DNA from 2 places in the Comamonas sp. FUJ_7 genome. Region 1 is predicted to be linked to the other one. Evidence: predicted binding sites of a transcription regulator. Region 1 holds the regulator's gene; the other holds the start of a gene.

The links. The regulator LexA, encoded in region 1, represses DNA repair genes until DNA is damaged. The targets are predictions, from matches to a motif close to ACTGTATNNNNATACAGT.
Region 2: a site for LexA is predicted at 5,437-5,454, ahead of recA (recombinase RecA). Genes of this name have one in related genera too.

What each region holds. Positions count from the first base shown of each region.
Region 1 covers NZ_JBXXZI010000001.1:653,170-668,618, forward strand. The annotation lists gene xseA (exodeoxyribonuclease VII large subunit) at 49-1,395, opposite strand; gene AC2I9W_RS02955 (hypothetical protein) at 1,753-1,875, opposite strand; gene AC2I9W_RS02960 (MotA/TolQ/ExbB proton channel family protein) at 1,817-2,437, shown strand; gene AC2I9W_RS02965 (ExbD/TolR family protein) at 2,456-2,887, shown strand; gene AC2I9W_RS02970 (Dyp-type peroxidase) at 2,972-3,892, opposite strand; tRNA gene AC2I9W_RS02975 (tRNA-Val) at 4,068-4,144, shown strand; gene lpxK (tetraacyldisaccharide 4'-kinase) at 4,402-5,433, shown strand; gene AC2I9W_RS02985 (Trm112 family protein) at 5,512-5,700, shown strand; gene kdsB (3-deoxy-manno-octulosonate cytidylyltransferase) at 5,706-6,482, shown strand; gene adk (adenylate kinase) at 6,917-7,573, shown strand; gene AC2I9W_RS03000 (asparaginase) at 7,797-8,789, opposite strand; gene lexA (transcriptional repressor LexA) at 8,872-9,543, shown strand; gene AC2I9W_RS03010 (hypothetical protein) at 9,729-10,154, shown strand; gene AC2I9W_RS03015 (hypothetical protein) at 10,211-10,609, opposite strand; gene rng (ribonuclease G) at 11,147-12,634, opposite strand; gene AC2I9W_RS03025 (Maf family protein) at 12,803-13,417, opposite strand; gene rlmH (23S rRNA (pseudouridine(1915)-N(3))-methyltransferase RlmH) at 13,528-13,995, opposite strand; gene rsfS (ribosome silencing factor) at 13,996-14,676, opposite strand; gene hemF (oxygen-dependent coproporphyrinogen oxidase) at 14,909-15,449, opposite strand, start outside.
Region 2 covers NZ_JBXXZI010000008.1:18,549-33,997, forward strand. The annotation lists gene AC2I9W_RS12805 (biotin--[acetyl-CoA-carboxylase] ligase) at 1-289, shown strand, start outside; gene AC2I9W_RS12810 (SPOR domain-containing protein) at 438-1,238, shown strand; gene AC2I9W_RS12815 (tripartite tricarboxylate transporter substrate binding protein BugE) at 1,328-2,305, opposite strand; gene AC2I9W_RS12820 (sensor histidine kinase N-terminal domain-containing protein) at 2,518-3,969, opposite strand; gene AC2I9W_RS12825 (response regulator) at 4,068-4,745, opposite strand; gene AC2I9W_RS12830 (MarR family winged helix-turn-helix transcriptional regulator) at 4,883-5,374, opposite strand; gene recA (recombinase RecA) at 5,512-6,627, shown strand; gene recX (recombination regulator RecX) at 6,847-7,308, shown strand; gene AC2I9W_RS12845 (MgtC/SapB family protein) at 7,312-8,541, opposite strand; gene yddG (aromatic amino acid DMT transporter YddG) at 8,564-9,484, opposite strand; gene argC (N-acetyl-gamma-glutamyl-phosphate reductase) at 9,691-10,623, opposite strand; gene sucC (ADP-forming succinate--CoA ligase subunit beta) at 11,129-12,289, shown strand; gene sucD (succinate--CoA ligase subunit alpha) at 12,311-13,210, shown strand; gene AC2I9W_RS12870 (TerC family protein) at 13,337-14,026, shown strand; gene AC2I9W_RS12875 (DMT family transporter) at 14,203-15,084, opposite strand; gene pyrF (orotidine-5'-phosphate decarboxylase) at 15,296-15,449, shown strand, end outside.

The sequences.
Region 1 (15,449 bases):
CCTTTAAGGCTCTTTAATGTCTTTAGAGGCGCCATCGAACATTCAGGTTCACAGCAAACGCGGCTGGGTCACGACCAAGTCCACCGCTCCGTCGCAGAGCTGAGCCGTCAGCGCAGCGCCCGGCACGGCCTCCTTAACGCTGGTCACGGGTCGCCCCCTGTCATCGCTGAGCAAGGCATAGCCACGCTGCAGCACCAGGCGCGGATCCAGCAGTTGCAGGCGCATATCCATGCGCTCCAGCATCTGTTGACGTTGCGCCAGGCTGCGTTGAAATATTTGAGGCAAATTGGCTTCAAGTGCTTTCTGACTGTGCGCCATTCGCTCCAATTTCAATAGCATTTCATGTTGCAGTCGCTGCGCCTGCCGGCTCAAGTGCAAATGATTGCGCGCTAGTTGCTCACTGGGCCGCCCAAGGCGCTGGGCTGCAATGTCCAGACGCTGGTACTGTCGGTCCAGCACACGCTGCATTCCGTTATCCAACCGGTCCCGCATCAATTCCAACGCACCCAGCCAGACCTCACGTGGCTGCGCCACCAGCTCAGCGGCCGCTGTCGGCGTAGGCGCGCGCAAGTCGGCGCAGAAGTCTGCAATGGTGAAGTCCGTCTCATGCCCCACCCCGCTGATCAGTGGCACCGGGCTTTGCACGATGGTTCGCGCCAGTTGCTCGTCATTGAAAGCCCACAAGTCTTCCAGTGAGCCACCGCCACGCACCAGCAAGATGGTGTCAATCACCGGCCTGCTCGCAGAGTTTGAGGTCAAATCACCCTCAAACCCTTTCCCCTCCTGCGCTAACTGATACATTTTTGAGAGTGCCTGAACCAACGACTGAGGGGCTTGGGCTCCTTGCACAAGCGCTGGCACGATCACCACCGGGATATGCGGCACGCGTCGGCGCAGCGCAGTCACCACATCATGCAAGGCTGCTGCCCCCAGTGAAGTCACCACCCCGATGCCGCGCGGCAGCGCATGCAAAGGGCGCTTGCGGGCCATCTCAAACAAGCCTTCGGACTCCAGCTGCGCCTTCAGGCGCAAAAACTGCTCGAACAAAGCGCCCTGCCCGGCCCTCTGCATACTCTCGACCACCAGTTGCAAGTCGCCACGCTGCTCATACACGCCCAGCTTGCCACGCACTTCCACCAGCTCTCCGTCACGCGGAGAAAAACCAACTTGGTCGGCCGCACGACGGAACATGGCACAACGAATCTGGCCACTGGCATCCTTGAGGTTGAAGTAGCAATGCCCACTAGATGCGCGAGAAAAGCCACTGAGCTCGCCACGCACCGCTACCGGATTGAAGCGGGCCTGCAAAGCATCAGCAATGGCGTGGCATAGCGCGCCAACTTCCCATACACGTGGCGTGATTGCTGGGCTGGAGCCTTCAAACATTGAATTCATGCGGTGTCCGTGTGGCTTCAGTTGCTCCAGTTTCTCCACAGAACTCATCTTCCAGTCTAGTACACACGAGCGCTGGCCAAGTTCCAATCAAGAAAAGCAAAAACAACCACAAGCCTTTGATTTAAAACAATTTATCAACCATCAAAAAGCTATCAAGGTCGTAATAAATATTGAGGCAGTATGCCTACCTGTAAAGCAAGTCCCAGCAAGTCACAAAGTTATCCACAGATTTATGTGATATACGGCATCAACATCCAAGCGACTCTATATCTCCTGCACGACGGTTGAGCGACCTAACTTCTCTTTGCGCTGACACAAGCCTCTGGCAAGTGGAGAGAAATACCCGCCAGGCCAGCGTCACAGTGGGTGATAATCGCTGGCTGCAATTTCTGTACGACGAGGGAGAGCAACATTGCTGTCGATCATACAAGCCGCAGGATGGCCAATTTGGCCCTTGATTGCCTGCTCAATTTTGGCCATGGCCCTGATTTTTGAGCGCTTCACTTCGCTGAAGACAAGCAAGGTCGCACCGAGCAACCTGCTCAACGAGGCGATTTCCGTTTCCTCCAAAGCCTTACCGAGCGCTGAAACCACGGAGCAGCTTGCTCAAAGCTCCGTGCTGGGCGAAGTATTAGCCACCGGCCTGCGTACCCGTCAGGCAGCCCCCGAAGGCAGCGAGGAAGAACTGCGCTCCGCCATGGAAGGCGCCGGTCGGGCAGCCGCACACAAGTTAGAAAAATACCTGAGCGCACTGGCCACTATTGCATCGGCCGCCCCATTGCTAGGTCTGCTGGGCACTGTGATCGGCATGATTGAAATCTTTGGCTCACAGCCTGGTGCCAGTTCAGGTGCCGGCAACCCCGCCCAACTGGCACACGGCATCTCGATTGCCCTGTACAACACGGCATTCGGCCTGATGGTCGCAATTCCGGCCTTGATTTTCTGGCGCTATTTCCGCGCCCGCGTGGACGGCTATTTGCTCGGCATGGAACTGGCCTCCGAGCAATTCGTGCGTCATCTGAGCCGCCTGCAGGCCAAGTAAGAAGCGGAACGCTCTACCATGAACTTCCGTCCCCGTCACCGCGATGAGCCCGAGATCAATCTGATCGCCTTCATCGACGTGCTGCTGGTGGTGCTGATCTTTTTGATGCTCTCCACCACCTACAGCAAGTTCACCGAGCTGCAACTGACTCTGCCCGTCGCCGATGTCGAGCAGCAGCGAGACCGCCCCAAGGAAATCATCGTCGGTGTCTCTGCCGATGGTCGCTACTCGGTGAACAAACAAGGCGTGGATGATCGCAGCGTCGCCTCCGTCTCAGCCGCCCTGTCAGGCGCGGCATCTGCAGGAGATGAAAGCGTGGTCATCATCAGCGCTGATGCCAATGCTCCGCACCAATCGGTGGTGACAGTCATGGAAGCAGCCCGCCATGCCGGCCTGTCCCAGATTACCTTTGCCACCCAGACATCAGCCAGCGCAGGCACGGCCAATTAAGCGGTCTTCGACCCACCACAATGAGCAAATACATCATTAAAAACGGGCCAGATGGCCCGTTTTCTTTATGCGCTCATACCTTTATCAAGCCTGCAGGCCCAGCGCAATCAGGTCCAGTTGCCCGCCAGAAACCGGAGGGCACCAGAAGTAGCTGCCAGTCAGAGGCTTGGAGAAACGAAACAACGCATCGCTGATGCCATCATCCATGCCCAGCATGCGGCGCATCTGAGCCTCAAATGCATCAAAACTGCAACCAAAGGCCGAAAACATCAGGCCACTGCGATCCACTCCTTGCGGACTGACACTCCACCAGGGCATGGAACGGCGCACCACAAAGGCTTCAGGCTCAAAGCTCTCCTGAGCCGTGCGTTTGACATGGGCAGACTCAGGAGCATCTTCAAGCTCCTCGTTATCGCTGCGGCGGCGCCCCACCACATGGTCTTGCTCTTGACTGCTCATGCCATCGAAGGCCGAGTAATCATGCTCCCACTGCTGCAATGCCCAGTAGCTCCCGCCGTCCAGCCCTCCGCCCTGCTCTGCAGCAATACCTGCAGTCACGGCAGCATCATCTGCAGGATTTTCCGTCCCATCTTCATAGCCCGTCAGGTCACGACCATGGCCACTATCCGTGCGCTGATGCAAAAAAGTATCGACGACATGATCCAGCTTGAAAGCAGGCGCCAGCAAAGTCGATAGCTTAGCCGTCAACGCAATCATCTCGCCTCGCTGCTCCCCTCGCAGCCACAGACACAGCGCATAAGGCGTGCTCGGCACTTCAAACTGCGGCCCTTTGAGGTGAGGAAACTCGCGCATCAACGGCAGTCGAACGCCCAACGCGTGCAGAAGCTGTTGACCCAGCCCTGCAACCACCTGCTGACCATCCACACTGGACTGCAGCTTCTTCAGTGCGATTGGCAGCGCTGCCCCAGACTCAGCCAGAGTGAAAAAGACATAGCGCCCCTGCTCAGGGAGAGACGCCAGAATGCCCGCTTGTGCTTTTGTCATGAAATTGCCGATTCAATAGATAGAAGACATCTCAAAGTTTAGTAGCGAATCGCCACAGATCTACTCAGTCATGCCTGAGTGCAGGATTTCAGAAAACTTTCACTTTCGGTGGAAAAAAGTTAGATGTTTCTAAAAAGTGGATTTTTACGCTGCTACAATTCATCCCATCGACGACAGGCGCGTAGCTCAGCTGGTTAGAGCACCACCTTGACATGGTGGGGGTCGTTGGTTCGAGTCCAATCGCGCCTACCAAATATCGCAAGCAAAACCAGAGCTTGCAGCAAAAGTGCCCGCTAACAAGCGGGCACTTTTGTTTTCAGGGCACGAAAAAGGCATACACAGCACTTCTGCTCATTGGTACCCAATCCTGTATCCAGCCACAAACTCAGGCATGAGTCCTACGCCTCAATATGCATTGGATGGGCTGTCTCCACGAACAAAACAAATTTTGGTGACTTTGTCCACTCGATTCAGCAGCAAAGCCTTGCTCTTATGATCGAGACTCCGCCATGTCCAGCTTTACCCCTCTCTCTTCCCATCATCAACACGGGCTACGCGCCGTATGGCGACAGCGCGGGCCCCTGGCCTGGCTGCTGTGGCCTCTGTCATTGATTTACGGCTCCTTGCAAGGCTGGAATGCCAAGCGCATGCGCAACCATCAGCAAAGTGCAGGCGTTCCCGTCATTGTGGTTGGCAATGTCATCGCAGGTGGTGCTGGCAAGACACCCGTGACTCAAGCCGTTGTCGCCCACCTCCAATCGAAAGGTTGGCAGCCGGGCATCATCTCGCGCGGCTATGGCCGCAAGATCAAAAACGGTCAGGATTGCCGCGAAGCATTGGCAGACAGCCCCGCCAGTGATGTAGGGGACGAGCCTGCCTTACTGGCTCGTAGCACAGGCGTTCCCGTCTTTGTTGCCACCAAGCGCATTGATGCCGCACGGGCGATGCGCCAACACTACCCTCAGATCAATGTCATCGTCAGCGATGACGGCCTGCAGCATCTGCGCTTGGCGCGAGACGTTGAGCTGTGCGTCTTCAACGATGAAGGTACTGGCAACGGATTTCTACTACCCGCCGGCCCTCTGCGCGAACCTTGGCCGCGTACAGTGACAGCCGTGCTTTATGCAGGCACACCCCCTCACCCTGCAGGTTCCTCGCCTACTTTTGCGCTGCAGCGCAATCTGGCCAGCCAAGCGCGTAACGGTCATGGGCAGAGCATCACCCTGAAAGACCTCAGCGATCGACCGATAGAGGCTGTGGCTGCTGTAGCACGCCCTGAATCGTTTTTTTCCATGCTGGCGACACAGGGCGTGCTCCCTGCAGCAACACAGGCCTTGCCAGATCACTATGATTTCGAGAGCTTTAGCCGAAAGCTGGGTAAGGAAAATCCATTGATTTGCACTGAAAAAGATGCAGTCAAGCTCTGGCGCAAACACCCTGATGCCTGGGCTGTGCCTTTGCAGTTGCAACTGCCCGACGAATTCTGGCACTTGCTGGATACGAGACTGGCCGCAGTTTGCGCAACAGACCGCACAGGCTGACTATCATTAGCGCCAGTTCTCAGACTTCAGACATTTGCAGCCCTCCCGGCTGCCCACTCATTGATTGCAGGATTCCCCATGGATGCCAAACTTCTTGAACTACTGGTCTGCCCCGTCACCAAGGGCCCACTGCGCTTTGACCGCGAGCATCAGGAGCTGATCAGCCATAGCGCGCGCCTGGCCTATCCTGTTCGCGATGGCATCCCTGTGCTGCTAGAAAATGAAGCACGACCTTTGTCCGACGAAGAGCTGAGCGACGAGCAATAAAAGCCATGAGCTACACGGTACTGATTCCAGCCCGCCTGTCATCCTCGCGCTTGCCCGGAAAGCCACTGGCTGATATTGCCGGCCTGCCTATGATCGTGCGCGTGGCGGAACGCGCTGCATTGGCCGGGGCCGCGCGCTGCGTGGTTGCCGCCGATGACGAGAGCATTCTGCGCGCCTGCTCAGAGCATGGCGTTCACGCCATCCTCACCCGCAAAGATCACCCCAGCGGCAGTGACCGCCTGGCCGAGGCCTGCTCACTGCTGGGCCTTTCAGGCAACGATGTGGTTGTCAACGTGCAAGGTGACGAACCGTTGATCGATCCCAAGTTGATTGATGCTGTCGCTCAACTGCTGCTGGCCCGCCCCGAAGCAAGCATGGGTACGGCAGCACACCCCATCAGCAGCCTGGCTGACTACCGCAACCCCAATGTGGTGAAAGTCGTCTGCGATGCAAGCAGATTGGCCAACTACTTCAGTCGCGCTCCCATCCCTTTCTCTCGCGACCACTCTGATGAAAAGTGGTGGGAGACAGCGGCCCCTCAGCACGGACACACAGGTTTCGCACCATTGCGCCATATCGGCATCTATAGCTACAAAGCGGGCTTTCTGCGTCAGTTCCCGCAGCTTCCTCCTGCCCCGACAGAGGCCATGGAGCAGCTTGAGCAACTGAGAGCCTTATGGCATGGACACCGTATTGCGGTACACATCACCCCTGATGCGCCCGGCGCTGGCGTGGACACCCCCGAAGACCTTGAGCGCGTGCGCGCCGTCTTCTCGCACTGACACAGCGCTCGTAAGCCGCTTGAGCAAGCGCACAGCATTAAAGCAAAGGCTGAGGAACTTTGGTGACGCTCGTCTTTGCTGACAATACCTTGCAAGTTTCTGCCGCTAATTCCTTTATCAGCTTAATTCCTCTAACCGCTCAGTCTAAAAAAGCCTAGACCCAATACAGATAAGGGCTGCTAGCTATACTTTCCGCATAGTCCAAATAGCGCATGTAAGACTACCTGTACTTGAATTACAACTACAGTAATCGCGTTTGCAGCGGATACCAACCTCCAATTGGCCGCACTTGTGACAGTTTTGCCTAGCTTGTGTAAGGCTCTGTTGGTCTAGTGCATGCTATCCTTGCCCGCGAAAAAATATGACATGAGGATTACAGGCGTCCACCCGCCTGCCTCGGTCAGCAAGAATTTCTACTCTCCTCAAGGATTTCCATGAAACTGATTTTGTTGGGTGCTCCCGGCGCCGGCAAAGGCACTCAAGCGGCCTTTATTTGCCAAAAGTACGGTATCCCTCAAATCTCCACAGGCGACATGCTGCGCGCTGCCGTCAAGGCTGGCACTCCTCTGGGTCTGCAAGCCAAGGCCGTGATGGATGCAGGCCAACTGGTCAGCGACGATCTGATCATCAATCTGGTCAAGGAACGCATTGCTCAGCCCGACTGTGCCAAGGGTTTCCTGTTTGACGGCTTCCCCCGCACCATCCCCCAGGCCGACGCCATGAAGGCCGCCGGCGTGAAGCTGGACTATGTGCTGGAGATCGACGTGCCCTTCGATGCCATCATCGAACGCATGAGCGGCCGCCGCAGCCACCCTGCTTCTGGTCGAACCTATCACGTCAAGTTCAACCCCCCAAAGGTGGAAGGCAAGGACGACGTGACCGGTGAAGACCTGGTTCAGCGTGAAGACGACAAGGAAGAAACTGTCAAGAAGCGCCTGGATGTCTACAGCAACCAGACCCGCCCTCTGGTCGACTACTACAGCAACTGGGCCAAAGCTGACGCTGCAGCGGCCCCCAAGTACCGCGCGATCAGCGGTACTGGCTCCGTGGAAGAAATCACTGAGCGTGCTCTGGCTGCGCTGGCATCCTGAACACTTGATCTCTCGGTCATAGTGCGCTCCGCATATGAAGTGCACTATAGAAAAGCTGCCCTGAAGGCTGGTGGAAACACCAGCCTTTTTTATTCTGAGCACCACATCTCATGCAGCTCAGTTATAAAAATACATAACACCTCCCCGTTTGATGGCCTTGAGCTGCAGCCTGAAAGAGGTGTTTACCGATCTCCTCAGATCCCATTGACCATGTTCTCGGTATCTAGCACCTATCGGTGCGTGGCCAGCCCATCAGCTCCAGCATCAAACTGATTCTGGCCTTGACTGCAGGCAGCGTACTCACCAGAGGATCCGTCACTCCTGCGGCCTGCACCACCTGTCCCTGCTCACAACGGGTGGTCAGCCTCACAAACATGCCTTGCTCTTGCGCCCAATCCAGGGCTGGAATCAGCGCTTGATGGACCGTTCCATTGCCAGTTCCAGCCACCACTACACCTCTCACACCAACCGCATGCCAAGCCTTCAGCAATGTCATGGCCACCACATGGTTATAGCCAGCATGACTAGTGAGCATCTCGACCAAAGGCCAAGCTTGCGGCTCTGGCAGTGCCTGAGCGGATGGAAGCCCCTCCAAACCAAGTTGACGGGGCACGGCTTGCGCCCAGCGCACAGCCCCCTCCTCCACCCAGCCTTGCGCTCCCGAGTCAATGCCTTCAAAGGCATCTACTCTATAAGGGTGAGATTTACGCACTTCCAGCGCTGTAAAGATGCGTCCAGCCACCACAGCCAGCACTCCTCGACCTGCAGCCTGCGCATCCGCAGCACAAACAACCGCATCGCGCAAATTACCGGGTCCATCAGCAGAAATTGCCGTGGCGGGGCGCATGGCACATGTCAGTACAACGGGCTTCACAGGCTGGAGTACGCATTGCAAAAACCATGCAGTTTCCTCCAGAGTATCGGTACCGTGGGTAATGACAATGCCGGCCACTTCCTCATCTACCAACAGCTCTGCACAACGGCGCGCCAATGCCCGCCATGTGACGTAATCCATGTCCTTGCTGTCGAGCTGAGCAACCTGTTCAACCTGCAGTTCACCCTGGCTTGCACTCCGCTGCAAACCAGGCACCGCCTGCAGCAATTCGCTCACCTCCAACTGAGCCGCTCGGTAGCCAACATTCGCCCCCGCCTGATCTGCCACCCCTGCAATCGTGCCACCTGTCCCCAATATGACGATATTTTTGCCACGCTCCACTTGCAGTCCTCTTCAAACTGATTAAAAATACAGGTACTGGATGAAAATACAGCCCTCATCCTCGATTGATCAAGGAATGCCAATGGACCACCCCAAGCTCACTGCCCGCCAGCAGCAGATACTGGATCTCATCCAGTCCAGCATCGCGCGCACTGGCGCACCACCGACACGAGCAGAGATTGCCAGCACCTTCGGCTTCAAGTCTGCCAATGCAGCTGAAGAACATCTGCAAGCACTGGCCCGCAAAGGAGTGATCGATCTGGTCAGCGGTACCTCCCGAGGCATTCGTCTACGTGCAGAGACCGTGCGCAATATCAACGCGGCGCGCGGAACCAGGTTCGCCTTGCCGTTGTCGGCTATGGCTCCTCTGATACTACCCCTGGTCGGCCGCGTGGCTGCAGGCTCGCCTATTCTGGCGCAGGAACATATCGATCAAAGCTATTCCGTAGAGCCCAGCCTGTTCGCCGCCAAGCCCGACTATTTGCTCAAAGTACGCGGCATGTCCATGCGGGATGCAGGCATCATGGACGGTGACCTGCTGGCCGTTCAATCGACACACGAAGCGCGCAATGGACAGATTGTGGTCGCCCGTCTAGGAGATGATGTCACCGTCAAACGCTTCAAACGCACACCTCAAGGCATTGAGCTGCTGCCTGAAAACCCTGACTACAAGGTCATTCACGTAGCTCCAGAAGAGCCATTTGCCATTGAAGGCTTGGCCGTGGGCCTGATCCGCAACAGCATGTTCATGTAACGACCTTGCGATCCATTCAGCGACAGCTCAACAGTACGGCGTTGAAGTCCTTTCTTAATCTAACACTCCAGCCCCAGAGGTAGGTGCGAAGCCATTGAGCTTCGCCCTGGGCGGAGCTATTTTCGAAAAATGCAGTCCTGCCCTTATCCATTCCGATGATCCTGATCATCACAAGGAGTTGCCAAATGGGATTCGCCACATCACTTCAGTCTTTCAACCTCCCCAGTCAGAAAGACCCATCCTCTATGCTTGCCGCCAGCCTGGAGCCGAATACGGTGCCCTCTCCCTCTGCCGCCGAATCTTCCAGCAAGGAATATTCCAACCTCAAAATCACTCGCCACCGCATTCCTTTTATGCGGGCCAACCGCAGTCGCGATCCCAAAAGCAGCGCCATATCGCGGTCCAGAGCTTCCAGAGACCCCTCGCAACTGCTAGCAGTGCCAGCAACTGTCAGCACACAGATGAAAAGTACTCCTTATAAAGCGCTAAGAATCGTTCAGCATGAACCCGGCAAGCATCCAGAATGTCTTTTCATCTCTGGTCGCATGGCAGATGTCTGTGCTGCACTAGAGCGCATGGCTTTGGCCGAGCAAGCTGCCCCACAAGCCTAAAAGCCCGTGATTGAATCACAGGCTACAGTCCCTGAAAAAGAGATCTGACACCTATCCTAGGGAAGAGAGTCCCCTCTCTCAGACAGCAAAGACTCATTCAGTGCTCCTCCGCGGCCAGGTAGTGTGAAGAGAATCTGAAGATTGTCAGCATCCATTTGCTGTACGACGATGGTGCCGTCGTCATGCAGGTAAATCCGCACTGATTGAACATCATCCAGATCCCAGTACGCGACATTGGTACCCACCCCATGCCAGCCATGTTCTTCACAGAGTCGCCTGCGCCTCAGAGCTTGCAAAAATTGCGGTGGAGCTCCCATATCTGAGTTAACTCTCACCCAATTCTCGATCACCAGTGCATAAGCACCTTGCTGTGACTCACAAGGCTCTGCCGCCTTCAAATGCTTGATCCAAGAATTCAAACGCGAAGCAAAGCTGTATTGCAGGTCGTGGACCATGTAGCCCCCAAAAAATGAGCGAGAAACTGAAACAGATCAACACTTTTACATAAGCAGCTGAAATATCCTACAGACAATTTACCAACAGACACCAATGAAGCAGATTGCGATGACTGCCCCTCAGGCCGAGGTTCAAGAACCATCTACAAGCCGCCACAGCGACATAATTTTGGCAAAGAGGCGCGAACAGGCCTCCTGAAAAGATGCACGGGATCCCCCTTAACCTAAGCCTCAATGTCATTCACCCAAAGGTTTGCTCAGTCCGCCTCTGATGTAACTCCAGCAATCTCAGCTTTACTCTCTGCGCTTGCAGACCCCATTCGGGTTGCAGCCAGCAAGCACAAAACCAATTAGTCTCGCTCAGCATCTTCATCTACAGGCGTTGATTCAATTCAGTCGCAGTTCAAAATCACAAGCCGAGACCCATATCTCAGCATTTACCAAGCCTTTGATGCAAAAAAGGGGAGATTCCTTTCAGAATTTCCCCTTGCTCATTAAAACGTGATCATGCAGATCAGGATCGCGATGCCCACTGACTCACAGCAAAACGATGTCGTACTGCTCCTGCGCCATCGCCGTTTCGGCCTGCAGCGAGATGGGCTTGCCAATGAAGTCCGACAGGCTGGCCAGGTGTTGGCTTTCCTCGTCAAGGAACATCTCCACCACCTTGGGCGATGCGACGACGCGGAACTCGTGGGGGTTGAACTGACGCGCCTCGCGCAAGATTTCTCTAAGCACTTCATAGCAAATGCTGCGTGCCGTCTTGACATTGCCTTTGCCGGAGCAAGCTGCGCAAGGCTCGCACAGCATCTGGGCAAGAGACTCGCGCGTGCGCTTGCGCGTCATCTCCACCAGGCCCAGCTGCGAGAAGCCTCCGGCCATGGTTTTGACGCGGTCGCGGGCCAGTTGGCGGCGGAACTCGGAGAGCACCTCGCTCTGGTGGTCTTCCCGCACCATGTCGATAAAGTCCACGATGACGATGCCCCCCAGATTGCGCAGTCTCAGCTGACGCGCAATGGCATGTGCGGCTTCCAGATTCGTCTTGAAAATAGTCTCATCGAAATTGCGCGCACCGACATAACCGCCGGTATTGACGTCAATCGTGGTCAAGGCTTCGGTCTGATCGACGATCAGGTAGCCACCAGACTTCAAATCCACTCTGCGCCCCAGGGCTCGGGCAATTTCCTCATCTATGCTGTAGAGGTCGAAGATGGGTCGCTCACCCTTGTACAAGGCCAGCTTGGGCACGGCGGCAGGCATGTATTCCTGGCCGAAAGTCTTGAGCAGAGCAAACTGCTCCTTGGAGTCAATGCGAATGCTTTGGGTGTTCTCGCCCACCAGATCCCGCAGCACGCGCTGCAGCAGATTCAGGTCCTGATGCAGCACGGACATGGCGGGCAGCTTTTGTGCAGCATCCTTGATGCGCGCCCAGGTCTTGCGCAGATAGCGAATGTCGTCGGCCAACTCAGCGTCGCTGGATTCTTCACCATTGGTGCGCAAAATAAAGCCACCACCGCCGCCGCTTTCCTTGGTTCCCACCAGCTCCTGCAGGCGTGCGCGCAAGGCATCGCGTTCGTTTTGTGGAATCTTCTGGGAGATACCGATATGGTCGTCCTGCGGCAAGAACACCAGCAATCGCCCGGCCACACTGATCTGCGTGGAAAGGCGTGCACCCTTGGTGCCTATGGGGTCCTTGATGACCTGCACCATGATGGACTGGCCTTCAAACACCTGTTTTTCGATAGGAACCAGAGGCTGATCCTTGCGCGCAAACATGGGGGCTTCGCCATTGTCCTGACGCTGCCACACATCGGCCACATGCAAGAAGGCTGCGCGTTCCAAACCAATATCGATGAAAGCCGACTGCATGCCGGGGAGCACACGCGAGACCTTGCCTAGGTAAATATTGCCCACCAGCCCACGCTCCAACGGGCGCTCCATGTGCAATTCCTGCACCGCTCCGTTTTCGACGATCGCCACCCGCGTTTCCTGAGGCGACCAGTTGATCAAAATATCTTGCTGCATTGACTGTCGTTCTTTCTTTATAGGTCTTGCAATTCGGCTGCACCCAGTGTGCGACGCCCACATGGCAGACGCAAGACGGCCAGCATGTTAAGCATGCCCTAGCGGGTTGGAGTCCCAAACCTGCGCTGAGTTCAGGAGCCTTGTTATGTACCAGGTCTTGGCTAGGCCTCAGAGTGACCAGCCCAGCTGGCGCAGCAACTGGGCAGTTTCATAGACCGGCAATCCCATGATGGCTGAATAGCTGCCGCGAATTTCTGCAATATGTGCTGCCGCCCTGCCCTGTATGCCATAGGCACCAGCCTTGCCCATGGGCTCACCAGACGCCACATAGGCATCAATCTGAGCTTCGCTCATGGGTGCAAAGTGAACTGTCGAGACACACAAGGCCTGTAGACGCTGAGCTCCACTTTGCATCGCGATGGCAGTCAACACCTCATGCTCCGTGCCCGAAAGCAAGCGCAGAATGCGGCGCGCATCCGCCTCGTCCTCAGGCTTACCCAGAATCTGCGTACCCAGTGCAACCGTAGTGTCGGAGCACAGAATGGGGGCAGCTGCCAACCCGCGACGTGCATGGCGCGCCACGGCGGCCTCAAGTTTGCCTTCTGTCACGCGCTGCACATAGTCACGCGGGGCTTCACCTTTGCGCTCTGCCTCTATGGCTTCGGCATCCTCGGCAATATCACCCGCTGCATTAGGCAGCAGTAACTCATGCGCCACCCCCAACTGCTCCAGCAGCTGACGACGGCGAGGACTTTGGGATGCGAGGTAGATAAAGGGCGTCATGACTTTGAATGAAAAAGGCCGTTAGCGCTTATGTACCAAGCGCAAACGGCTATCAAAATCATAGTATCACGCAGCACGCAAAATTGCACGCTACGCCGCCTTGCAGTGAATCACTCACGGTGATAGGGGTGGCCGGCATTAACCGACCAGGCACGATACAACTGCTCAATCAGCAGCACACGCACCATGGCGTGCGGCAAGGTCAGGTCAGATAGGCGAATGCGATCATGCGCAGCGGCCTTGAACGTAGGGTCCAGCCCATCGGGCCCCCCAATGACCAAGGCTACATCATCGCTTTCCAGCTGCCAGCCCTTGAGGCGCTGGGCCAGCGCCTTGGTGGTCAGATTGGCTCCACGCTCATCCAGCACCACGATACGGGTGCCGCGAGGAATGGCCGCCTCGATGCGCTTGCGCTCTGCGGCATACAAGGTCTCCAGCGTCTTGGAGCCACGTGGCTCGGTCTTGACGGCCTTGAGTTCGACCTTGAGTTCGGGCGGAAAGCGCTTGGCGTAATCGTCGTAGGCCGTCTGTGCCCAATCGGGCACATGCAGACCTACGGCCACGATGGTCAACTTCATTTACGCCTTGGCGCGGGGTGCACGCTTGGCAGCGGGCTTGGTCGCAGCGGTCTTGGCGGTACGGGGTGTGCTGGGCTTGACCACCACGGTCTTCACAGACTTGGCAGCAGCAGACTTTGCAGCGGGCTTCTTGGCTGCGGGCTTGGCAGCCGCTGTTGCAGTCTTGGTGGCTGGCTTCTTGGCTGCGGCCTTCTTGGCGACAGTTTTTTTCTCGACCACTGTGTTTTCTGCAGCAGCCTTTTCCACCGCCATCTTGGCGGCCAGCTTCTTGGCAGCCAGCTCAGCGGGCTTGGGCTTGGCTGCACCCAGCTTCATGCGCACAGGTGTCTCGCCCCAGATTTCTTCCAGGCGGTAGTACTGGCGAATGGCGGGCTGCATGATGTGGCAGACGGCCGAGCCGCAGTCCACGATGATCCATTCGCCGTTTTGCTCACCTTCCTGGCGGGGCACGGGAAAGCCTGCTTCCTTGACGGCTTCGCGCACGCTGGAGGCCAGCGCCTTGGTCTGGCGGTTGGAGGTACCGGAGGCCACGATCACGCGCTCGAACAGCGGGGACAGCGCTTCGGTGTTGAACACCTGGATGTCGTGGGCCTTAACGTCTTCGAGACCGTCAACAATGGCTCGCTGAAGTTTGGTGACGTCGCGCTTGGCTGCGGAATCCGATTTGGTGGAGGTGGTCATCAGGCGATGGGATCAGTAAATGATGGGATCAATATAGCGTGTGCCGCACCACGCCCGTATCAGGGCTGGGTTAGCGTAAGCGTACGGTCCGTACAAGACCTGAGCTTTTCACGCATTGAAAAAGGTTGATGCGCCAATTGTTGATTGCGCATCCAGCTATGGAAATTATAGTTTTCTAGAGATTTCCTTGCTGACAGGGCTTTATGCACGCAATCAGCAAGGATTTGTCGCCTTACAGCCAATCGCGGCGGATCAGGAACTTGTCGAGCAACTCGCGCTCAGGAGTTCCTGGCGCATCTTCCCGCTGATAGCTCCAGTCCGCATGGGGTGGCATGGACAGCAAGATGGACTCGGTACGGCCACCGGACTGCAGGCCAAAATGCGTGCCACGGTCCCAGACCAGATTGAACTCCACATAGCGGCCACGGCGGTAGCGCTGAAAGTCCACCTGCTGCTGCGTGTACTGCGCATCTTTGCGGCGCTCCACGATGGGCAGATAAGACTTGAGGAAGGCATCGCCTACCGACTGCAGCATGGCAAAACTGCCTTGCTGCCCCAGCTCGCTGAAGTCATCAAAGAAGATGCCGCCAATGCCGCGCTGTTCATCTCGGTGCTTGAGGTAGAAATACTCATCACACCAGGTCTTGAAGCGCGGATAGAGCTGATCGCCAAATGGAGCCAGCGCATCGCGGCAGGTCTGGTGGAAGTGCACGGCATCTTCTTCAAAGCCGTAGACCGGCGTCAAATCCATGCCGCCGCCAAACCAGCAAGTC
Region 2 (15,449 bases), on a different contig from region 1:
GGAGCTCGATGCTGCGCTGGACGCCCCCACGGCTCTGGCCTGCATATTGCCCAATCTGGTGGCCGAGGTGCAGAGCTTTGCCCAGCATGGTTTTGCCCCGCTGATGCAGCGCTTTGCCCAGCGTGACCTGCTGGCGGGCCGCGAGGTGAACCTGAGCGATGGCACGACAGGCATGGCCGAGGGTGTGGCTGCGGATGGCGGCTTTCTGGTGCGCACGGCGGCCGGTGTGCAGGCAGTGACCAGTTCGGAAATCAGCGTGCGCCCGGCCAGCACTCCAATACAGAATTGAATGGGCCACCTCCTGAGCCGCTTCGCGTCTTCCTCCTCTCTCTACGCGCTTTGCGCTATGGGAGGGAACGCCGCCGTTGCGGCGGGGCGCCGATTTCACAAGCTATGCAGAGGCTGTAACCTAACGCAAACCTTGATATGAGAACGCCATGCTGAGAATCGTCTTTGTGCTGCTGCTCCTCGCTAATGCGGGCTATTACATGTGGAGCCACGGCTATCTGGCCAGCATGGGGCTGGCGCCCGAGGTGCAATCCGAGCCGCAGCGCCTGCAAGAGCAGATCAGGCCCGATGCGCTGGAGTTCTTGCCGCAGCCGGTACAGCCGGTGCAGCAGTCCAGCAGCACGGAGCCCGAGCCCTTAGCGCCGCAGGTTGAGGACAGTGCGCCTGTGCCTCAGGAAGTGCAGCCGCAGGAAGAAGCCAAGCCGGAAGCGGCCAAAGCCCAGGAGCCCAAGGAAGATAAAGCGCCCAAGGAGCCTGTGAAGGAAGCCAAGAAGGAGGCTGAGGCCTGCTATCAGGCCAGCGGCATTGATGAGGCGCAGGCCGACAGCATTCGCCGTGCGCTGGCAGGCAAGCCCAAGAGCGACTGGGAGCTGGTGCCCAGCCACCAGAACGGGCGCTGGATGGTTTACATGGGCAAGTTCCCCGACGCCGAGTTTCTGGATCGCAAGCGCGGTGAGCTGCGCCTGATGAATATCGACTTTGACCGTGCCGGCGGCAGTTTTGAGCCGGGCTTGTCGCTGGGACGTTTTTCGACGGAAGAGGCCGCGCAGCGACAGCTGGCGATCTACGCACGTCAGGGCGTTCGTTCGGCCCGCGTGGTGCAAGAGCGTCCCGATGTGACCACGTATGCCCTGCGTCTGCCCAAGGCCACGCCGACCTTCCGCAGCGAGGTGGTTGCGTTGGCGGGCAAGAACCTGATGCCCAAGGCTTTGCAGACCTGCAGAAAGTAATTTAATAGCTGCTAGCGCACAAAAGGCCTGCATTTGCAGGCCTTTTGTATTGGAAACCCAATTGCGACAAGCGCAATCAGCTCCTGTTTTTAATCCAGATGAATATTGGCGGCAGCGGCCACCTTCTTCATCTTGGCCACTTCGCTGGAGATCTGCTTGGTGAAGTCAGCGCTGGTGGTGCCAGAGGGGTACAGGCCCTGAGCGGCCATGCGCTTTTGCACGGCAGGATCCTGGAGAGCCGCAACAATGGCTTTTTGCACGCGCTCCACTTGCGCGGCAGGCGTGTTCTTGGGGGCGACCAGGCCGAACCAGGAAGGATCGTTCAGGTCGGGGTGACCGGCCTGGGCATAGGTCTGCACATCGGGCAGCACATCCAGGCGCTCGTGCCAGGACACGGCCAGCGCACGCACCTTGCCGGCCTTGATGTGGGGCAGCGAAGACGCCACCTGGTCGAAGTACACCGGCACCTGGCCGCCCAGCACATCGTTGATGGCCGGGCCCGCACCGCGGTAGGGGATGTGGTGCATGTCCGTGCCCGTGCTCTTGAGGAACTGGGCGCCCCACATGTGGCCGATGGTGCCGTTGCCGGGTGTGGCATAAGAGATCTTGCCGGGGTTGGCCTTGAGGTAGTCCACAAATTCGGCAAAGGTCTTCACAGGGATCAGCTTGGGGTTGATCACCAGCACGCCGGGGGCCTTGACGACCTCGGTCACGCCCACGAAATCATTGGTGGCGTTGTAGGGCAGCTTCTTGAACACGGCAGGGTTCACGCCGTGGGTGGACAGGGTGGCGATACCAAAGGTCACGCCGTCGGTGGCGCGGGCCACTTCGGCCATGCCGATGGAGCCGCCAGCGCCGGCCTTGTTTTCAATCACGACAGCCTGGCCGCCCAGCAGCTTGGGCAGCACGTCCTGCATATTGCGGGGCACCATGTCGGTAGAGCCGCCAGCGGGGAAGGGCACGACGATGCGCAGCGGGCGTGATGTCTCCTGTGCCGCAGCCAGGCCGGGCAAGGAAGAAGCGACTGCAGCAGCAGCGGCGGTGTAGATAAAGTGACGACGTTGCATCAAATAGCTCCCAGAATCCAGTAGGTCCGATTGATTGCATCTGTAGAGCGCAAGTGCTGACTCTCGGTGCAACCTATAGTGGAAATCATTCTAGGGTAAGCATTGATTTGCAAAATACGCAGTTTCCGCTATTTGGCGGGCACCAAAATGGGCGCAAAGCCATAGCTGGCGCGGCTTTGGCTCTTCGATGGGGCACCAATTTGGTGCAGATTTCAGCGGTCTGAAGACGGAGCCGGCAGGGCTTTGAAGCGTACGGTGAACCGGGCTCCAGGGGGCGTCTGACCGGCAGCGGCATCCTGCAGCAGCACCTGTGCACCATGCTGGCGCGCGATTTCCATGACGATGGGCAGACCCAGGCCCGAGCCATCGGCTTCATTGCCCAGCGCACGATAAAAAGGCTGAAAGATCAGCTCGCGCTCGGCCTGGGGGACGCCGGGGCCGCTGTCCTCCACTTGCAGCAACAGCGTTTGGCCAAAGGGGTCGGCTTGCACGCGCACGGTGATCATGCCGGGCTGCTCGTTGGTCGATGGCGTGTAGTTGATGGCGTTGTCCACCAGGTTGCGCACCAGCTCCGCCAGCAGCGTGGCATTGCCATTGAGCCAGACGCCCGGCGTGCTGGCGCTGGCACCCTCGTAGCCCAGGTCGATGTGCTTGTCCATGGCGCGCGGCAGGCAGTCCTGGAACACATCGGTGACGATGCGCACCAGATTGCAGCCCTGCATGGCGGGTACGGCGCTTTCGGCCCGAGCCAGTGCCAGCAGCTGGTTGACGGTGTGCGTGGCGCGCATGGAGGAGCGCCCAATCTGCGCCAGAGAACGCTTGAGCTCCTCGGTGTTCGAGCCCTCGCGCTGGGCCAGATCGGCCTGCATGCGCAGCCCGGCCAGCGGGGTCTTGAGCTGGTGAGCGGCATCGGCCAGAAAGCGCTTTTGTGTGGCGATGGAGTCGTCCAGCCGCTGCAGCAGATCGTTGACCGAATCGACCAGAGGCACGACCTCCAGGGGCACATCCCGGTGGTGTATGGGAGAGAGGTCTTCGGGCTTGCGCGCGCGAATGCGCTCTTCCAGCCGGTGCAGCGGCTTGATGCCGCGTGCCAGCGCCAGCCACACCAGCAAGGCTGCCAGCGGCAGGATGACGAACTGGGGCAGCATCACGCCCTTGATGATTTCGGTAGCCAGCACGCTGCGCTTTTCGCGGGTTTCGGCCACTTGTACCAGTGCATTGGGCTCGCCCGGCAGCGGCATGCGCACCCAGATGTAGGCCACGCGCAGGTCAATCCCCTTGTACTCTTCGTCGCGCAGCAGCACGGTACCTGTGGGTGGCGCTTCATCACTGGCCGGCGGGCGCGGCAGGTCGCGCTCACCCGCCAGGTATTCGCCCTTGGTGCCGCTGACCTGGAAGAACACCGTGTCCGACTCATCGGCACGCAGAATTTCGCTGGCCGACTGCGGCAGATTGAACTGCACCTTGCCCCGTTGCACGATGACCAGCTGCGCCAGCGCCTGTGCGTTGTACTCCAGCGCACGGTCAAACGGCTTGTTGGCCAGGCCCTGGGCCACCAGCCAGGTCAGCGCCAGACTGACGGGCCACAGCAGCAGCAGGGGCGTGAGCATCCAGTCAAGGATCTCGCCAAAGAGGGACCGCTGCTCACGCTGAAAAATTTTCATGCTTGTAAAACTGGCGTGTTCCAACTCAGGGATGGCCAGCAAGGGCCGCCCACCAGCAGCAAAGGCCATCGTCCCCTCGGGGGAAGCGGCGCAGCCGCTCAGGGGGGGGCTATCTTTTCCAGGCAGTAACCAAGACCGCGCACGGTGGCGATGCGAATCGGCCCTTTCTCGATCTTCTTGCGCAGGCGGTGGATATAGACCTCAATGGCGTTGTTGCTGACCTCTTCGCCCCATTCACACAGCCGCTCTACCAGCTGGTCCTTGCTGACCAGACGGCCCGCGCGCTGCAGCAGCACCTCCAGCAGGCCCAGCTCGCGCGCCGACAGCTCGACCATCTTGCCGTCGATGGTGGCCACGCGCCCGGTCTGGTCGTAGACCAGCGGGCCATGCTTGATGGTGGAACTGGCGCCGCCCATGCCGCGCCGGGTCAGAGCACGCACGCGTGCTTCCAGCTCGGACAGCGCAAAGGGCTTAGCCATGTAATCGTCGGCGCCGTAGTCCAGGCCTTGCACCCGTTCTTCGATGGAATCGGCCGCCGTGAGAATCAGCACCGGCAGCGCATCGCCACGCCCGCGCAGGCGCTTGAGTACTTCCAGGCCATGGACCTTGGGCAGGCCCAGGTCAAGAATCAGCAAATCGAATTCGCTGCTGGTCAGCAAGGCGGTATCGGCTTCGCTGCCGTTGGCCACGTGGCTGACCACGGCACCCGAGCTGCGCAGCGTGCGCAGCAATCCATCCGCCAGCACCTGGTCGTCTTCGGCAATCAGTATGCGCATGAGTGTCTCCTGCTTGTTATGTGTGCTTGAGTGCACTTTTGCTGCCATTGTAGGGATGGCCCAGCACGGTTCGGCGCAATTCTTGATGGCAGATGGCTGGCGTCAACAAGTCGTCAATACAGGGTGATGGCAGCGCTCTAATAACCGTCGGCGTAGGCCTCCAGACCCAGCGCCACTACGGTGGCCACATCGTCACCCACGGCTTCGCGGAACTCGGCTTCGGCCTGCGTTACTGCGTCGTGAAAAGCCTGCAGCCAGGCCAGCCCTGTCTCTGTAAAGCGCACTCGCTTGGCACGTGCGTCATGCGGGTCGGCCTCTCGCGTCACCAAGCCCCAAGCCTCGCATTGCGTCACCAGGTCGGCCATGGCCTGCTTGCTCATGCCGGCCTTGTCAGCCAGGTCGGTCAGACGGTCGCCCGCCAGTGATAGGTGGCGGGTGATGTGAATGTGCGCCGCCCCCACTTTGTCGCGCGCCGCGAGGTTGGACAGGGCCAGCGGAACCTCGATATCGCGGGCCATGAGCTGCAGCACACGCGCATCGAAGCGGCGCATGGCATGACCGAGCTGACGCCCCAGATGGGTTTGACGCCAGGCATCGGAGGGCGGGGTGACGGGGGCAATTTCGCTCATGGAAAATAGTAAGGCAAACTGACTAAATACTACAACACAAGTGCTGAACAAACTCATAAACTACTGTTCAAGCATCCAGCCTGAATGCAAAGACAGGGCTGGCCACAGACAGTCATTCACCTATCCTGGAGCCTGATATGAACGCCATTGCCAAGAACCCCGCTGCCGACAACGGCGAAAAAGCCAAAGCCCTGGCAGCCGCCCTGGCCCAGATCGAAAAGCAGTTCGGCAAGGGCACCATCATGAAGCTCGGTGAGGGCGAGGCGATCCAAGATATTCAGGTGGTTTCCACCGGCTCTCTGGGTCTGGACATTGCCCTGGGCGTAGGTGGCTTGCCCCGTGGCCGCGTGATCGAAATCTACGGCCCTGAATCCTCGGGCAAGACCACGCTGACGCTGCAGGTCATCGCCGAGATGCAAAAGCAGGGCGGCACCTGCGCTTTTATCGACGCGGAGCACGCGCTGGACACCAGCTATGCCCAGAAGCTGGGCGTGAACCTCAATGAAGTACTGATCAGCCAGCCCGACACCGGCGAGCAGGCGCTGGAAATTTGCGACAGCCTGGTGCGCTCGGGCGCGGTGGATCTGATCGTTGTGGACTCGGTGGCCGCACTGACACCCAAGGCCGAAATCGAAGGCGAGATGGGCGACTCCCTGCCCGGCCTGCAAGCCCGACTGATGAGCCAGGCGCTGCGCAAGCTCACCGCGACGATCAAGAAGACCAACTGCATGGTCATCTTCATTAACCAGATTCGCATGAAGATCGGCGTGATGTTTGGTTCGCCCGAAACCACAACCGGCGGTAATGCGCTGAAGTTCTACGCCTCCGTGCGTCTGGACATTCGCCGCACCGGCAGCATCAAAAAGGGTGACGAAGTCATCGGCAACGAAACCAAGGTGAAGGTCGTGAAGAACAAGGTATCGCCTCCTTTCAAGGTGGCTGAGTTCGACATTCTGTTTGGCGAAGGCATCAGCCGCGAAGGCGAGATTCTGGACATGGGCGTGAACGCCAAGATTCTGGACAAGAGCGGTGCCTGGTACGCCTACAACGGCGAGAAGATCGGTCAAGGGCGTGATAACTCCCGTGAATTCCTGCGCGAGAACCCAGCTCTTGCCATCGAAATCGAAAACAAGGTGCGCGAAAGCCTGGGCATCTCCTTGCTTCCCGTGGCGGCAGAGGAAGAGGCTGCCAAGGGCAAAAAGGGCAAGAAGGCCGATAAAAACGGTGTCGATGAAGACGGCGTGATTGGGTAATCACTCCCCCTGAGCGGCTTTGCCGCTTCCCCCTTTCTCTAGCGCGCTAGGGGAGGGGGACGACAGCCTCGCTGCGGGGCGGCCCTTGCTCGCTGTCACTGGTTTGGTACATGCCTGTTTTTGAGGCCTCGGGCCTTGCAAAAAAGTTGCCATCTTTGCGCAGGTATCCCCTGCGCTTTTTTGTTTTTACGTTTGTTCTGATTTCTGGAGATTTGTTGCATGAGCTTTGCCAAGCTCTCTCTCAAAGGGCGTGCTCTGAAGCTGCTGGCGCAGCGTGAGCATTCGCGGCTGGAGTTGCTGCGCAAGCTGAGTCCACATGTGCAAGACGGTGACGACTTGCCGGCCATTCTGGACGAGCTGGAAAAGCGTGGTTTTATCAGTGTGGAGCGGGTGGTGGAGTCAGTCATTCGCAGCAAGGCAGGCCGCTTTGGTACGGCACGCGTGCTGCATGACTTGCGCAGCAAGGGACTGGATGATGAGACCGTGCGGCAAGCCAGTGAGCAGTTGCGGGGGAGCGAGCATGCGAGGGCCTGGGCGGTCTGGAAGCAGAGGTTTGGCAGTCCGGCCCAGACACCGCAAGAGCGCATGAAGCAAATGCGCTTTCTGGCCAGTCGTGGCTTTGGCGGTGACGTGGTGCGCAAGGTGGTGGACAAGCAGCAGCCACCCGAAGAGGACTTCTGATTTTTATAGCAGCATGCCAAGGCCGGCTGCCGTGACCATGCCAATCAGGCCCAAGGCCACCTGGCTGCCGTATTGGCCGCCACCGCTGGCAAAAGCCAGCAAGGTCTTGGCCAGACTGCTGGTGCCCAGCACGCCCAGAACGCCCCAGCGGGCAACCTCCAGCGGCACCAGTCCAGAGGTCTGCAACTGGGCGACCCCGGCCGCCGCCGCATGTACTTCGGCCAGTGCGACCAGCATGGCCGTGATGAGCACACCGGCACTGCCAAAGCGCTCACCCAGCAGGGCGGCCAGCAAGGAAACTCCGGTAATCAGTGCGGCAATCAAAAGCGCCTGACTGAGCTTGAAGGCGCGGTCTGAGCTTTGCGGCATTTGCATATCGGTTTGCCGGGCGCGCCAGAGCCAGAATCCGGTGACGACGAGCAGAGCCAGAGCCGCAGCGGACAGAGCCGGCCAGGTAGCGCGCAGCAAGGCTGGTGAGGCTGAGCCCACAACGGCCATGAAGAGCAGCAGCGATGCAAGATTGGCCAGCAGTGCGGCGGCAGCGCAAGCCATGCTCTGGGTGGCGTTTTCGCGGGCTCTTTGGCCCATGCCCGTGACGGTGGCTGATGAAGAGACAAAACCCGAGAAAAAGCCGGCAATCGACAGGCCCCAGCGGGCGCCGAAGAGTCGCTGCGCGATATGGCCGAACATGCCGACTGCCATGACCAGCACGACGATGCGCCAGACGGTGGACGGACTGACGGCTCCCCAGGGGTCCATCGCTTGTGCGGGCAGCAGCGGCAGCACTACCAGGGCAGCTGCGGCCAGCATCAGGCCGTCTTGCAGTTCTCGCTCGCTGATGAGTTCGCGGCTGAGTTTTTGCAATGGGGCCTTGGCCATCAGCAAAATTGCGACCAGCACGGCAAGAGCGGCTGCCAAGGCGCGGTTTTCAGCGGCCAGGCCGCCTAGCAGCACACTGAGCAGCAGTGCAACCTCGCCCGTCAGCCCCGGGTCTTCATGTGCGGTGCGCCAATAGGCGGTGATGGTGAGGCCGCCCACCAGCATGGCAAAGGCGATAAAGACCGGCAGGCCCAGCATCCAGCTCAGGCAGCCCAGCAGGCTGACCAAGGTATGGGTACGTGTGCCAGCCGCTTGTATCTGCTGGCCAGCATGCATGCGCTCGCGCACCACGCCCAGCATCAAGCCTGTGCCCACGGCGGTCATCAGGTCGCCCAAGGTGTCGTTGAACTCCATCGCCACTTATCCTTTTTTGCTTTCAATGGCGGGCGCTGCGCGTTGCCCACCAGCAGATCAGAGAACCCATTGTGACCATGGCCACGCCTTGCCAGAAGCTCCAGCCCGGCAGGACTTGAAGCAACACACTTGCCATCAGCGCAGACAGCACGGGGGTGAAGTAAGAGGCTGCGGCCAGCACCGCCAGCTTGCCGTGCTGAATGCCATGCTCCCAGCAGCTATAGCCCAGCGCCGTGAGCGCACCAACCAGCAAGACCTGCAGCGCAGTCATGGCTGACCACTGCATGGGCACAGCGTCCGTCAGCAGCCACCATTGAAGCCAGAGAGCCAGAGCCGTGCCGGTGACAAACAGGCCCACGGCATTGAAGCCTGCGCCGTAGCGGCGGGCCAGCAGCGAGTAGGCGGGCCAGATCAGTGCTGCGGCAAAGCCCATGGCATAGGCCAGAGGGTTGTGCTGCATATGGGCGAGCATGAGAGACGGGCTGAAGCTCTCGCCGCCCAGCACGTGGGCCAGCCCCCACAGGCAAAGAAGCACGCCCGGCCATAGCCACCAGCGCGCAGTCTGCTGACCGCAGAGCACGGCCAGCACGATGGTGAGGCTGGGCCAGAGGTAGTTGATGAGGCCGATCTCCATGGCCTGCGCGCGATCCTGGGCCAGGCCAATGGCCACGGACAGGCAGATTTCATAGATCACAAACAGCGCACCGCAGCCCCATAGATAGACCGGCTGCATCTCGCGCCAGCGGGCTACTTCACGCCAGCCTTTGCGCCCGCGTGCCAGGGCGATGCAGACAGCGGCGGTGGTGTAGAGGCAGGCCGCTCCGCCCACCGCGCCCAGCGGCTCGGCCACGGCGCGTATCAGGCCCACGGTGCAGCTCCAGCACAGCACGGCCAGCAGGCCTATGAAGGTGGCGCGCTGTACGGAGGCTTCATGAGGGCTCATGGTGCGAGACTTTCAAAAACAGGAGCTGCATGCGCAAGGTTCACCTTGAGTTCAGATGGAAATCGACTTGAAAGCATTGCTTTAAAAGCGCTGCAAGCTATGAGTTTGATGGGATTTTTAGCGCTTGTTCAAGTCATGACGATGTGCGGTCTGCAGCCATGAAAAACGGCCCCTAAGGGCCGTTGTCGCAAGGATGGTGCGCCGCTTTACAGGCCCAGCATGATCTGCAGGTTTTGCACGGCTGCGCCGCTGGCACCCTTGCCCAGATTGTCCAGACGCGCAATCAGCACGGCCTGGCGATGCTCTTCATTGGCAAACACGCGCAGCTCCAGCTGGTTGGTGTTGGCCAGGGTGTCGGCAGCCAGCTTGTTGTCTTCGGTAGGCGGCAGCACGCTGACCCAGTTGGCGGGCGTGTTGGTGGCTGCGTAGTGGCTGGCCAGCGCGTCGTGCAGATCGGCCGCCTTGGGGGCGCCGGGCAGCAGGTCCAGATGCAGAGGCAGCTGCACCAGCATGCCCTGGGCAAAGTTGCTGACGGCGGGGATGAACACGGGGCGGCGTGTCATGCCGGTGTAGTGCAGGATTTCGGGAATGTGCTTGTGCGACAGGCCCAGTGCATAGGCCTCATAAGGCGCAGCGTTGCCGCCTTCATAGGCTTCGATCATGGTGCGTCCGCCGCCGGTATAGCCGGACACGGAGGGCAGAGCCACGGGGTAGTCGGCAGGAATCAGGCCCGCAGCCACCAGCGGTGCCAGCAGGGCAATGGCGCCTGTGGCGTAGCAGCCGGGGTTGCTTACGCGGGTGGCGGTCTTGATGGCGTCAAGCTGGCCGGCGCGCAGTTCGGGGAAGCCATAGACCCAGCCGGGGGCCGTGCGGTGCGCGGTCGATGCATCGATGATCTTGATGGCGCGGCCAGTCTCTGCGGTGATGGAGTCCACCATGGCGGCGGTTTCACGGGCGGCATCGTCGTGCAGGCACAGGATGACCAGATCCACACCGGCGATCAGGGCGCGCTTGGCAGCGGGGTCCTTGCGCAGTGCGGGGTCGATACTGACCAGCTCCACACCTGCAAAATCGACCAGACGATCACGGATCTGCAGACCTGTGGTTCCTGCTTCTCCGTCAATAAAGACTTTTGCCATTGCATTTCTCTCCTGCACCGGCGCGGGCATTTCTGAGGTTTATATGCCGCTGCCTGCGGCACCATTGCCGCTTTCCGAACGCCGATTGTCCTTGAATCTTGTAAGCGATGCGCATTGGCTGTCTTTGAGATCGTCAGCCTGTCCTGCGCCAGGAGTCATGCCAATCTCATGCAAATGGCCTAGTTAACATCGCAGTTACTCAGGCTTGTCAGCGCTTTGCCAGCCGATGGCACCGAGGGCTGAGCTTTTATATAAGACATTGGAAAGTTGCAGGAAGAAAAAATATCGTGTAGGAATAATTTTCTTAAATAATTCAATGCATTGCAGCTGTTTCACGAACGCGACAAAGTTGGCCTGAATTGTGGATTCTGCGCATATTCGGGTGTCGTTTTGCGCGGTGCAACATGGTACATTGCTGCTCGCCATGTCATAAGAACCCGATGGTCAGACTTCTTTGAAGTGTGTGCCAAGCGGGTATTTCCCCTCAGTTCAGAGAGACAAAGTCATGAAGATTCATGAATACCAAGGCAAGGAAATCTTGCGCCAATTTGGTGTGCCCGTTCCCCGTGGCATTCCTGCATTTACCGTGCAAGAGGCTGTTGAAGCAGCCCAAAAGCTGGGTGGACCCGTGTGGGTGGTGAAGGCTCAGATTCACGCTGGTGGTCGCGGCAAGGGCGGCGGCGTGAAGGTGGCCAAGAACATCGATGATGTGAAGTCACTGTCCGAGCAGATTCTGGGCATGCAGCTGGTCACGCACCAGACCGGCCCCGAAGGCCAGAAGGTTCGCCGCCTGTACATCGAAGACGGCGCCGACATCAAGAACGAGCTGTATGTGTCGCTGGTGACGGACCGCGCCACGCAAAAGGTTGCCCTGATCGCTTCGAGCGAAGGCGGCATGGACATCGAGGCCGTGGCTGAAGCCACGCCCGAGAAGATCATCACCGAGATGATCGATCCCCTGACCGGTATCACCGAAGCGCAATCGCGCAAGGTGGCAGCTGCCATCGGTCTGGAAGGCAAGTCCATCGACCAAGCCGTAGACCTCTTCGCCAAGATCTACAAGTGCTACATGGAAACCGATGCGTCGCTGGTGGAAATCAACCCCCTGAACTGCGACTCCAAGGGCGACCTGATGGCCCTGGACGCCAAGTTCAACTTCGACCCCAACGCGCTGTTCCGTCATCCCGACATCGTGGCTTACCGCGATCTGGACGAAGAAGACGCTGCCGAAATCGAAGCTTCCAAGTTCGACCTGGCCTACATCTCCCTGGACGGCAATATCGGCTGCCTGGTCAACGGCGCCGGTCTGGCCATGGCCACCATGGACACCATCAAGCTGTTCGGCGGCGAGCCTGCCAACTTCCTGGACGTGGGCGGCGGCGCTACTGCCGAGAAGGTCACCGAAGCCTTCAAGATCATGCTCAAGAACCCCGAAGTCAAGGGCATCTTGGTCAACATCTTCGGCGGCATCATGAAGTGCGACACCATCGCCACCGGCGTTGTGACCGCTTGCAAGGCCGTGAACCTGAGCGTGCCTCTGGTCGTGCGCATGAAGGGCACCAACGAAGAACTGGGCAAGCAAATCCTCAAGGATTCCGGTCTGCCCATCATCGCTGCCGACACCATGGCCGAAGCAGCGACCAAGATCGTTGCCGCCGTTAAGTAATACGCCCCCGGAGATAGAAACATGTCGATCTTTATCAACAAAGACACCAAGGTCATCACCCAGGGCATTACTGGCAAGACTGGCCAATTCCACACTGAAAAGTGCCAGGAATACGCGAACGGCAAGAACTGCTTCGTGGCAGGCGTGAACCCCAAGAAGGCTGGCGAAAAGATTTTCGACATCCCAATCTTTGGTTCCGTCAAGGACGCTGCCAAGGAAACCGGCGCTACCGTGTCCGTGATCTACGTGCCTCCCGCAGGCGCTGCTGCCGCCATCTGGGAAGCTGTGGAAGCTGATCTGGATCTGGCCATCTGCATTACCGAAGGCATTCCCGTGCGCGACATGCTGGAAGTGCGCAACAAGATGCGTGCCAAGGAAGCCGCTGGCGGCAAGAAGACGCTGCTGCTGGGCCCCAACTGCCCCGGCCTTATCACGCCTGACGAAATCAAGATCGGCATCATGCCCGGTCACATCCACAAGAAGGGCCGCGTGGGCGTGGTGTCCCGTTCCGGCACGCTGACCTACGAAGCCGTGGCTCAGCTGACCGAACTGGGCATTGGCCAGTCCTCCGCTGTCGGTATCGGTGGCGACCCCATCAACGGCCTCAAGCACATCGACGTGATGCGCGCTTTCAACGACGATCCCGACACCGATGCCGTGATCATGATCGGTGAAATCGGCGGACCCGATGAAGCCGAAGCTGCCCAGTGGTGCAAGGCCAACATGAAGAAGCCTATCGTGGGCTTCATTGCTGGCGTGACTGCGCCTCCCGGCAAGCGCATGGGCCACGCAGGTGCCCTGATCTCCGGTGGTGCTGACACGGCTGATGCCAAGCTGGCCATCATGGAAGAGTGCGGTTTCACCATCACTCGCAACCCATCCGAAATGGGTCGCCTGCTGCAAGGTCTGCTGAAGAAGTAAGCCCTTTGCAGAGGTTCGTGATGCAGCGTAAAAATTTACGCAGTATTACGAACGGTCCAGGGGTCTGACGGCCCCTAAACTGCCTCCACTCTTAAAAGAAAGCGCCGCGAAATGCGGCGCTTTTGTATGGAATTTTTGAATAGCGCCGACTTCTGGATCGGCCTGGTGAAGATCGTCTGGATCAACATCATCCTCTCAGGCGACAACGCCGTCGTCATCGCGCTTGCAGCGCGTTCTCTCCCCTCTCAACAGCAGAAAAAAGCCATCATGTTTGGCTCTGGAGCCGCCGTGGTGCTGCGCATTGTGCTGACCGTGGTGGCCGCCAAGTTGCTGGAGTTGTCCTTCCTGCAAGTGGTGGGCGGCTGCCTGCTGCTGTGGATTGGCTATCAGCTGCTGACCGGTGGCGATGACGAAGAAGGCGAATCCAAGGGCAATGGCTCCATGCTGGCCGCCATTCGCACCATTCTGATTGCCGATCTGGTGATGAGCCTGGACAACGTGATCGCCGTGGCGGCAACGGCCCAGGGCAATATGGTGCTGCTGATCCTGGGGCTGGCCATCTCCATTCCCCTGGTGATCTTTGGATCTACGCTGATGATCAAGCTGATGGAGCGCTTCCCCGTCATCATCACGCTGGGCGCAGCGTTGATCGGCTGGGTGGGCGGTGAAACCATCATGAACGACAACCTGCTGCACGGCGTCATCGTGGCTCATCCCTGGCTGCACTACGTGGCAGCTGCCGCTGGCGCGGTGCTGGTGGTGGGGCTGGGCAAGCTCATGCAGGCACGTGGGGCCAAGCAGGAAGTTGCAGCTTAAAGCCTTCTTTCTCTGAATAAAAAAGCGCACTGTGGGAGCATAGTGCGCTTTTGTTTTTGTAGCTGCTGGTGCTTGCTGTGATTGGGCTAGATGCTGATTTGATTCATTTTTTCAGTTGGCCTGATTGACGCTCAGGGGGGCTCTGTCTTCCAGCAAAAAGCAGCATTAAAAAAGCCTCAAGCCTTCTTGCTAGGCCACAGCACCGACGCAATCGCCACCACCATCAGACACACCGCCGTCCAGTCCTGCCAGTGCAGCACCTCATTCAGCCACCAGGCACCGGAGAAAACACCCAGCACCGGGATCATCATCACGCTCAGGGTCGATGCCACGGGTGGCAGGCTACGGGCCAGGTAGAACCACACGGCCTGGGCAAAGCCCAGCACCAGCACGCCATTAAAAGCGATAGCAGCAATCGCACTCTGGTCGGGCGCGTGCCATTGTTTTCGTTCAAAAACAAAAGCCAGCACCGTCAGTACCACCGTGGTCAGCGCCACCATCCAAAGCGACAGTGTCATCAGCGGCACGGGCGCTTCGGCGCGGCGCAGCAACTGCGTGCCCCAGGCCCAGCCGGCGGCGGCAATCAACATCAGCATCACGCCCATAGGTTTGCTGCCCAGTGCCCCGACCTCATGCCACAGCAACAGCAGCACGCCCGCAAAGGCTGCACCCACGCCGGCCCAGGCTCGGGCACCCAACTTGTCGTTGAAGAACAGGCTGCCGAAAATGGCTGAAAAAATAGGCATGGTGTAGCCCAGAATCGCCGCCCGCCCGCTGGAGAGTGTGGGAATGGCGATGATGATCAGGCAGTGCCAGATCACCATGTTGAACAGCGTGAGCTTGGCCAGCTGGCCCCAGTAGCTGCGCGGAATGGTCAGCGGCAAGCCTTTGATGGCGACAAAGACGGCCAGGATGGGCAGGCCGATCCACATGCTGACCATGCGGAAAGACAGAGGCGGAAAGTGCTGCACGCCCAGCTTCATCACGGGCCAGTTCAGGCCCCAGACGATGGTGAGAAGAACGAGAAGAACGAGCTGTCTGGGCGTGAACGAAGGCATGGGCTGATTATCTCCCCTGGAATGATCGTCTCCCCCTGAGGCGCTTCGCGCTTTCCCCCAAGGGGGACGACAGCCTCGCTGCGGGGCGGCCCTTGCTCGCTGTCTCTTTGTTGCGGTGTGCCAGTTTTGGAGTGTGTTGGTCTTGCTGTGTGCTGTTTGAGCAAAACCTGTGGCCGGGCTTGGAAGGGTCGAGCAATTAAAATCGCCCTTTATGACTTTTATCGACATGCTGCGCGACGCGTCCACGCGCAATGACTCCATGCTGTGCGTGGGTCTGGACCCTGAACCCAGCCGCTTTCCCGGCGCCATGAAGGGCGATTCTTCCAAGATCTACGACTTCTGTGCAGCCATCGTCGATGCCACCC